DNA from 4 places in the Fusibacter sp. QWL-12 genome. Region 2 is predicted to be linked to each of the others. Evidence: riboswitches for the same ligand, from Rfam matches in the RefSeq annotation. Region 2 holds a riboswitch; each other region holds the start of a gene.
What was found. Region 2 has a riboswitch for cyclic di-GMP ahead of AC4PID_RS08800 (Cna B-type domain-containing protein). Riboswitches for the same ligand answer to the same signal wherever they lie in the genome.

Region 1 (2,204 bases), 1.3 Mb from region 2:
ATAAGCCTAAGCGCCTCTTGTTTCATCAGATTAAGTCTTTTTTTAGAACTGTTACTTGTGGAATTGCCATTCAATTGTCTGTCCATACTACCAGAAGTATCGAGTACCATTGCGACAGCAGCTTGTGAAGTAACGATATCAGTAACCCGTTTGTCATTCCTATAGGATATTGTATTTGCCACTTTACCATATGCTCTATCTACAACTTGTAATGCATTTACTGATTCAACGGTAGAATCTATCACTCTTTCATTGCCATTTTTCTTCAGTTTGAGCTCATATGTGACCAATTTGTCTTCGTCTGGGTCTGCATCTTTTGTAAAAACCAAATCCAAAGTGACTCCTTCAATTCCCGAAAAAATATCTTGAACGATATGCTTACCACTCGCTTCATCCCATACGTACTCGACCAATTTAGTTTGATCATCATTGAGCATAATATAGTTCCAGCCACTGGTCATATTCAAAGTATTCTCTCTATGTAGCAAAAACGCACCTGCTGCATCTCTCGAAACCACATTTATCTTCTCTGTCATAATCCTTAAAGCAGATTGCACCTCAAACTCGTCCAAGGTTATGCTCTGAGCTTTCATTCCAAATATCATCATATTTGAAGCAGCTAGAAGAACGATTGAAGAAAGTGCAATAACAATAATTAACTCAATTAGAGTAAATCCTTTTACTTTTTTCATAACGCCTCCTACTCATTGATCCAGAATGTTTCATTTGGGTTATCCGGATTAAAATACATACTGCGGATATAGACCATATGATTTTTTGAGAGTTCTGCTGTCGATGTGATTTTGATCCATCCATCAACCCCTGGATCTTTTGATTTTTCTGCCTTTATATCGATCAAACCATTTCCAAAGGCAATATCATTGGTCACAAGTGCAAAATCCGCTGACGCAGCGTTTAGAATTTCCTTTGTTTTCTCCATATCATCTGAAATTAATGATTCAAAAGCCATTTCTATTCCTGAATAAGATAAATAATAAGCTTCAAGTCGATCTTGTTGCTGTTTCGCTTGTTTTAAATTCGCACTAAAGATTGCCATAGCTGACGTGCTAAAAATCAACACAACCAACATAACCATTAAAACAAAAACCAGCGATGCACCTTGTTCATCCTTTATAGTATTCAGTTCATTTAAATATTTCTTCATTTCCACCCTCCTCAAAGTCTAGGCTTATAGGCTGTGATTTTAACACAAAAAAACCACAGCCTAATTAGACTGCAGCCGAACCGCCATAGTATAAACCTTAGACTTCATGCTTTGCGTCGTACTTTTTCAAGTACTTTGCCCTCATCTTTAGAGAAGCACGAAAATCAGCGTATCTACTTAAAGATACGCAATAAATTTTATGAGCTTCCCATTTCTATTCTATAATAACAATGCTCTTAAAAGTCCCCACTTCTAAAGAGTTCATCATTGTTAGCCTTATTTATACTTCACTCCAATCCCTGTTGATACACCTTTCACACCGGTATCTGAGAGATTATTAATAATAAGTGAAGTGGTTAAATCATATTGCGTCGAATCTACTTTACCAAATGTAAAGTTAATCTGTTTTAGATTTGCGTTATTTTTTGATACTGAAAAAGTTAAATCTGATATAGTTGTTAGTCCTGTAATTGACTTTTCTACTGTGTCCTCAACATATTTTATCGTATTTGTCGCGTCATCAAAAATGATGTAATGATAGCCACTTTCATAGCTTAAAGGATCTGAGTCTAATATTTCTAAATCACTTGCATATCTAATTTGGTTGGAAAATCCTTTTATAGGTTGTCTTACATCGAACTGATTCATTGCTGTTTCTTCCGATAAATTTGCTGTCTTCTGTCCAAAAAGCATAATTGATGATGCAACTGTGATCACAACACCAATTAGTGCAATGACAACTATAAGTTCAACTAACGTTAATCCTCTATACGTTTTTTTCATTAAAACCTCATTTATAGGGTTGGAATATTTCAATTTGTACGGATCTACCATTCGGCAAAGCTGTATTAACGGATTTTACTTTACCTGGAACGATTATCTCAGTGTCGTCTATCTTTAATGTCAAGGTTTCAGATGCATCACTTGCACTTTGTCCAATATCATTAATATCCGATTCTATTTGTGCTTGAGCTTGAAATAATGCTTTCGCTCTTTCGCCAGAGGAAGTAATTTGTGTAAAGCCAGAAGTTAGCAACGT
Region 2 (2,204 bases):
GGCGATGTATTCTGGAAAATTGCTAAAGACAATGGTTTAACTACTGCTGCTCTTTGGAAATTAAATCCACAAATCAAAAACCCTAACGTTATCGAAGTGGGTCAAAAAATTATCGTTAAAGCTGGTGAAATGACTGAAGTAACTACTCCAGTTGCTGAAGCTAAATACTACACTGGTTTTGCTATGCTTGATAACTTCAGAGTTAGAACTGCTGGCAAACACCAATTTAACGTAGTTGCTGCAAGCGCAATCTTTGATCAAGATGGAAAAATCATCAGCGTTGATTTAGACGTTGTTGAATTAGCAATGGGCGAGTTCTACTGGCCAGCTGATGATGCTACAGCTGAAGAATTAGAAGCAGCTAGAGTTGAAATGGAAGAAGCTATCATGACTAAAACTGAATTAAAAGAAAACTATGGCATGGGAGCTAGAGCTACTACTGGTTTAGAGTGGTACCAACAAATGGCTAACTATGAAAAATTCTTTGTAGGTAAAACTGTTGCTGAGTTAAGAACTTGGTTTGACAAAAACACTGATGCTGCTGGTAAACCAATCAAAATCGGTACTGAGTTAAATCCAGAAGATCAAGCTAAAGTTGATGCATTAACAGATGCTGAAAAAGAAGTTTTAGCTGACGTTATCACAGGTGCTACAATGTCTTTATCTGATGCACACGGTCTTTTCTTAGAAACATTAGAAAAAGCATGGGCAAACAAAGTAGAAGTTAAATTTTAATTAAAGTCGTTTTAATTAAAAACATTCCGAATTTTAAACGAGTCTTTTAAAGGCTCGTTTTTTATTTTTTTGTTTATAATGCTGTAATTACAACAACTTCAGCCTAAATGAAACGATTACAATTATGAAAAAACTCTAAAATAACATTCATGTCACACAGATGTCACAGAGATGTCCGTGATATGTCACAGAAATGGGTAAAGATAGTAGTAAGAGAATTATTCTCTTAAGTGCAATTTGGTTTGCCCTAGGAGGCGGTACTATGAAAGTTGAAAAGGTTCCAAATGATTGGAAGAAACTTAGCGGAACTAATTTTCTTGTTACTGTATATAGTAATGAGAATCAGAACCTTCAGGGCTTGATTCATTGGTTAGATACAGGTAAGAAAGTTCATTTTAGAAGCGTTATTGAATTGATTGAGCTTTTAAACGAGGCGTCAAGAATTCAAAATCACGTTTCTGTAACCAAAAGGACTTGGTTAGCTGCCTCGTTCGAAGGTGAATTGAAGCCAATGATTTAATTGAAAGGAGTGATGTACTAAAAGAAATGGGGCTGTTAGTAAGGAATTAAAGAACTAATATCTGACTAACGAAAAAGGCAAACCCAGTGAAAACTGGCGACGCAAAGTCTGGAGTCTAAAGTTTAATAGAAATGGGGATTTTTATTTAAACTAAGATCGTCCGACTGCCAAAGAAACTATTTGGCAAAGGAGAAATCTTATGAAAAATGAAAGTAAGCACTTTAGAACTGTTAAGAGTGTCTTTGCACTACTCTTGACCTTTATTCTGGTGTTTGGTATGTATCCAGCACCTACATTCGCATTGCCTGAGGGCGTGATTATATCCGACTCAGGCAATGACCCAGTCACTTCATTACCTACCTCTTTGATGAATGGCCAAATTTGGACTGATAAAAGTGTAAGCTACGCTGGTGATGGCATTTTCGATATCACACTCAGAGCCATTGGACAAAAATACATGGTATCAAACCCAAAACCAAATGATACGCTTGATGTGGTATTGGTTTTAGATACTTCAGGATCTATGGGTGACGATGGAAAACTAGGAAAATTGAAAACAGCAGCAAAAAATGCTGTCGAAACGTTATTAGGCGTTAATGGCAATCGTGTCGCTATTGTTGAATATAGTAGCTCAGCTTCTTTAGTAAGAAATTTTACTGATAATGAGAATAATTTAAAAGACGATATCGATGATTTAAACGCATATGGTGGTACAAATATTCAACATGCGTTTTACCTTGCGCAAAAGACGATTTTAGACCGACCATCAAATGATAACGATAGAAAACCCGTTATTATACTAATGAGTGACGGTAGACCAACTTACTATTACGATGGTCTTTATTCACCTTCTAAGAGCAGACGTGGTACTGGTGATGGTGATGATACAAATGGTACCTATGTTTGGAATACGATTTTACAAGCAGTTGAAGCTAAAAATAATATTCCA
Region 3 (2,204 bases), 160 kb from region 2:
GCTGTAAACCCATCTGGTAAATTAACCTCTTCAATTTTATATTGTCCTGCTGGTACAGGATCAAAATTAAAGACTTCATTTTCTTTAATTTTTGCTGTTTGTAGAATTTTATCACTGCTCACATCAATTAAATTAAAAGTAAATTCAATTCCTTCTGGTGGTGTATCTCCTGTAATGATTTTTTTAACTGAAATTGTATATTTCTCTGTATATTCATTATTAAAGGTGACAGTTGGCGAAAGATTATTTAATACAACTGTAACTTCTTGATCATTTGTAGTTACATGGTACTTATCAGGAATACTTACCTCTTTCACGATATAGTTGCCAAATTTTACATCTTTAAAGTAGCCCTCATTTGCACCCGTGATGGTAATTGTATCTATAGGACTTCCAAGTGGCTCTTTGTCTTCATAAAGCTCAAATGTAAACGTTGCACTAGTAGGTGGTGGATCACCTGATAGCGTTTTCAGCACTTTAATCGTGCCCTTGTCAGGTGTCTTTGTAAAGACGAAGAAGTGGCTAATTCCTTGTTGCGTTGGAATGACAAACTCTCCACTGGTTGCACCACCTATATTAAAAAGATAAGCGGTTTGATTTTCTTGACCCTCAATATAATAAGGCGCTTTATCAGGTTTGAAATTCCCCGTTTTTATAAAGAAATAGCTGATCGGTGAAGTAGATGTCCAAGACCAATTTTGTGGTTTAGGTGGTTTAGGGTCTTTATCCACTCCATCTGGCTCATCGACATCAACTTTAGTAAAAACAACAGATCCAAATCCGTAATCATATGATTTACCTTCGACTATAACTTCGTCAAACTTTACACAGTTATAGTCTGATACATCTAGATAAATACTGCCTGAATCTGAATTAAGAATGTCATGATCCTTGTCAGGGTTATTACCTTCTACAACTTCGCCATTTGTAGCAGCAAACACTGTTGGGATCATAGATACGATGATAAGAACCGTCATTGCTATCGCTAGATAGCGTTTAAACCTCGCTTTCATAATTACCCCTTTCTTAAAACATCGTTTTAAGAAAAGCCGGTTGCACTATAAGTTCCATGCATTTAAAGTGCCCACATAAAAAATGCACTTCATCACTTCTTTTCAAGTTCTTTATACCTCTGGTAGATGTATACCCTCACAACGTGACATAAGTAGGACATCTGTGTGACATATGCGTGACATAACATAAATTATGCAAACCGGCTCCAGTTAAGACCACAGTTGTATCTGTCAAGCTGATAGTGCTGGCCCATTTTGGGTATTATACCTTATAACTAAGAAAACCTTAATTGATAAAGAGGTGCAAATGGTTCCAGAGGATTATACGAAGGGTAATATAAAAAAACAAATTTTAACCATGGCGATCCCCGTGAGTATTGGCATGTTTTTCAACACGATGTTTAATGTAGTTGATACGTTTTATGCGGGCAAGCTAAGTACGTCATCACTTGCAGGTATGTCCTTATCCTTTTCAGTCTTTTTTATGCTGATTGCTATAACTGCAGGGATTAGTACTGGTCTTTCTGCACTTCTTTCTATCGCTGCAGGAAAAAAAAATGAAGAGGAAGTACGAGTCCTCTCAGCAAATGGCATCTTTCTAACCTTTATCGTAAGTATCCTTTTTTCTATTTCAGGAATTGTGCTTTCACCCATCTTACTATCTGCTTTAGGTGCAACTGGAGACACACTTGGTAAAGGGGTGCAATATCTGAGAGGGATTTATGCTGGTACTTTGTTCTTTGGACTTAATTCCGCCTTCAACGCCTTACTTTCATCTAGAGGTCTAACAAAGCCATACAGAAATTTCCTCATTATTGGATTTATCATGAATATCATTCTAGATCCACTATTTATCTTTGGTCCATTTGGACTTCCTAAAATGGGGACATTTGGCGTTGCACTTGCTACGGTGATCGTACAATTGACAGGGAACTTTTATCTTGCGCTAAAATGTCGTAAGCTATTGGGTTTAAGGCGAATAGAGTTCAACTTGATTCAGTTTAAAACAATTAAAAGCATTTTATCTCAAGGCATACCAGCTTCACTCAATATGATTACGATTGCACTTGGCATTTATGTTATTAATTACTTCATCTATCTACATGGCGATGATACTGCGATTGCAGGGTATGGCGTTGCCGTTAGGATTGAGCAAATTGCATTATTACCTGCTATAGGTCTAAACACTTC
Region 4 (2,204 bases), 920 kb from region 2:
CGACAGTTGAAACATCTACAGATGTGACAGAATCAATAGAGGCATCGACGGAAGCAACAACAGAAAAAGCGAAAACTGTAGACAAAAGTGTTATTGGGAAAATTAAAATATCCAAAATCAATTTGATAATGCCGATCCTAATGGGTGCAACAGATAAAAATTTGAATAGAGGAGCTGCTGTAATTGCAGGCACTTCAGAGTTTGGTGAAATCGGAAATGTAGGTATAGCGGGACATAGAGGTAGATCATATGGCTTGTTTTTTAATCGATTGGACGAGTTAGGTAAAGGCGACATCATTGAAATCACTACAGATAATAAGGTCTATAAGTACACCGTATATGAGACCCTTATCGTAGAGCCAACTGAAATTTCTGTATTATATAAAAATAATGAAGATAAAATTTTAACCTTGGTTACCTGTGATCCTGTAAAGAACCCAACGCATCGTTTAATCATACACGCTTTACAAAATCCATAAAAAGTCGTAATGTTTTTGTAATTGTACAAAATTAGAAGTGTGGTATACTATTAGCATAGAAGTAAATATTCTGTGAAGAGATGTCTTTTCACGACAAAGGCAAACCATCGGAAACGATGGGACGCAAAACTATAGGGCCTTTCCGAAAGGAGTGGCAGCCAGTCGCCGAATGAGGAGATTTTCTATTTTTTGAAAATTTCATTACGTGAAACGAACCTCTCACCGATAACGGCAAACCATTGGAAACGATGGGACGCAAAGCTATAGGGCCTTTCCATAAGGAATGGCAGCCTAGCTACCGAAGGGAGAGAAACATGAAAAAAATATTGAGTTTATTAGTGATGACAGTTGTTTTGGTCAGTGCATCGTTTACCAGTTTTGGTGCAACTCAAACCATTCAAGCAGATTTGGCAACAGGAATCGTAAACGTTGAATATAGCACATTAAGTAGCAGTAAAATTTTATTGTTAGTTGAAAAAGATGGTCAAAGATACTCTTATCCAATCGTTGACACAGATGTTAATCAATTTCCGTTACAACTTGGAAATGGCACTTACACAGTGAGATTGATGCAAAATACCACTGGAAATAGTTACAAAGAGCTTACTAAAACATCGGTTACGTTAAATTTGGCAAACTCTAATGTCGTATATCTTAATTCAATTCAAGATATAGAATGGAATGAAGATACACTAGCTGTACAAAAGGCATATGAGCTCACAAAAAATTTAACTTCTGATGATGCAAAAGTAAAAGCGATTTATAACTATATTACCAAAAACTATAAATACGATTATAATAAAGCTAAAACTGTAACTAGTGGTTACTTCCCAAATGTTGATAGTACATTTGCTTCAAAAAATGGCATTTGTTATGATTATTCGGCATTATTCGCTGCAATGACAAGAAGTGTTGGGATTCCTACGAAACTTGTAAAAGGTTACTCAACGAATACTGGTGATGTCTATCATGCATGGAATGAAGTCTATATTAATGGTACTTGGAAAACAGTAGATACGACAGTTGATGCATCTTATGTTCAAGCAAATAAAACGGTATCTATGTATAAATTAGCAAAAGAATATAGTGTTTCAAAAGTTTATTAAGCCTTCTTAACTGTTCTGTAGGTAACTGCAGTGCAGTTTTTTTATTGATCACACATTTTTGTGGTAAAATCTGAGGATTTGATGTCCGAAGATTTTTATTTTTTTGTCTTTTTTTAAAATTATGATATCTTTTACAACAAAAATAAGATATTATTATAAGGTTGAATATTACGCTTTATTAGTTTAGGAGATATAAATGTTAAAAAACAAAGGCATCATCAATATTGCGGTTATCGCTCACGTTGATGCAGGAAAGTCAACTTTAGTTGACGCATTTTTAAATCAAAGCAATGTTTTTAGAGCAAATGAGTTCGTGCCAGAATGTGTTATGGACAGTAATGATTTGGAAAGAGAAAGAGGCATCACCATTTACTCAAAAAACTGTTCTATTATGTACAATGATTACAAGATCAATATTGTAGATACACCGGGCCATGCTGACTTCTCGTCAGAGGTAGAAAGAATAATGAAAACGGTTGATACCGTAATCTTATTGGTTGACTCTAGTGAAGGGCCTATGCCACAAACTAGATTTGTTCTTAAAAAATCTCTGGAAAGAGGTTTGAGACCAATTTTATTTATAAACAAAATAGATAAGAAAGATCAAAGAGCAGAAGAA

Region 1: linked by a shared signal. The riboswitch ahead of AC4PID_RS02875 (hypothetical protein) and the one ahead of AC4PID_RS08800 (Cna B-type domain-containing protein) in region 2 are both predicted to bind cyclic di-GMP.
Region 3: linked by a shared signal. The riboswitch ahead of AC4PID_RS09450 (MSCRAMM family protein) and the one ahead of AC4PID_RS08800 (Cna B-type domain-containing protein) in region 2 are both predicted to bind cyclic di-GMP.
Region 4: linked by a shared signal. The riboswitch ahead of AC4PID_RS12995 (transglutaminase-like domain-containing protein) and the one ahead of AC4PID_RS08800 (Cna B-type domain-containing protein) in region 2 are both predicted to bind cyclic di-GMP.

What each region holds. Positions count from the first base shown of each region.
Region 1 is NZ_CM178745.1:491,745-493,948, forward strand. It holds gene AC4PID_RS02870 (prepilin-type N-terminal cleavage/methylation domain-containing protein) at 1-692, opposite strand, end outside; gene AC4PID_RS02875 (hypothetical protein) at 701-1,165, opposite strand; cyclic di-GMP riboswitch class I at 1,233-1,315, opposite strand; gene AC4PID_RS02880 (PilW family protein) at 1,442-1,948, opposite strand; gene AC4PID_RS02885 (type II secretion system protein) at 1,956-2,204, opposite strand, start outside.
Region 2 is NZ_CM178745.1:1,778,064-1,780,267, forward strand. It holds gene AC4PID_RS08790 (LysM peptidoglycan-binding domain-containing protein) at 1-735, shown strand, start outside; gene AC4PID_RS08795 (hypothetical protein) at 998-1,255, shown strand; cyclic di-GMP riboswitch class I at 1,322-1,427, shown strand; gene AC4PID_RS08800 (Cna B-type domain-containing protein) at 1,455-2,204, shown strand, end outside.
Region 3 is NZ_CM178745.1:1,933,595-1,935,798, reverse strand. It holds gene AC4PID_RS09450 (MSCRAMM family protein) at 1-1,013, opposite strand, end outside; cyclic di-GMP riboswitch class II at 1,039-1,122, opposite strand; gene AC4PID_RS09445 (MATE family efflux transporter) at 1,321-2,204, shown strand, end outside.
Region 4 is NZ_CM178745.1:2,701,016-2,703,219, forward strand. It holds gene AC4PID_RS12990 (class D sortase) at 1-479, shown strand, start outside; cyclic di-GMP riboswitch class I at 568-649, shown strand; cyclic di-GMP riboswitch class I at 700-782, shown strand; gene AC4PID_RS12995 (transglutaminase-like domain-containing protein) at 794-1,585, shown strand; gene typA (translational GTPase TypA) at 1,782-2,204, shown strand, end outside.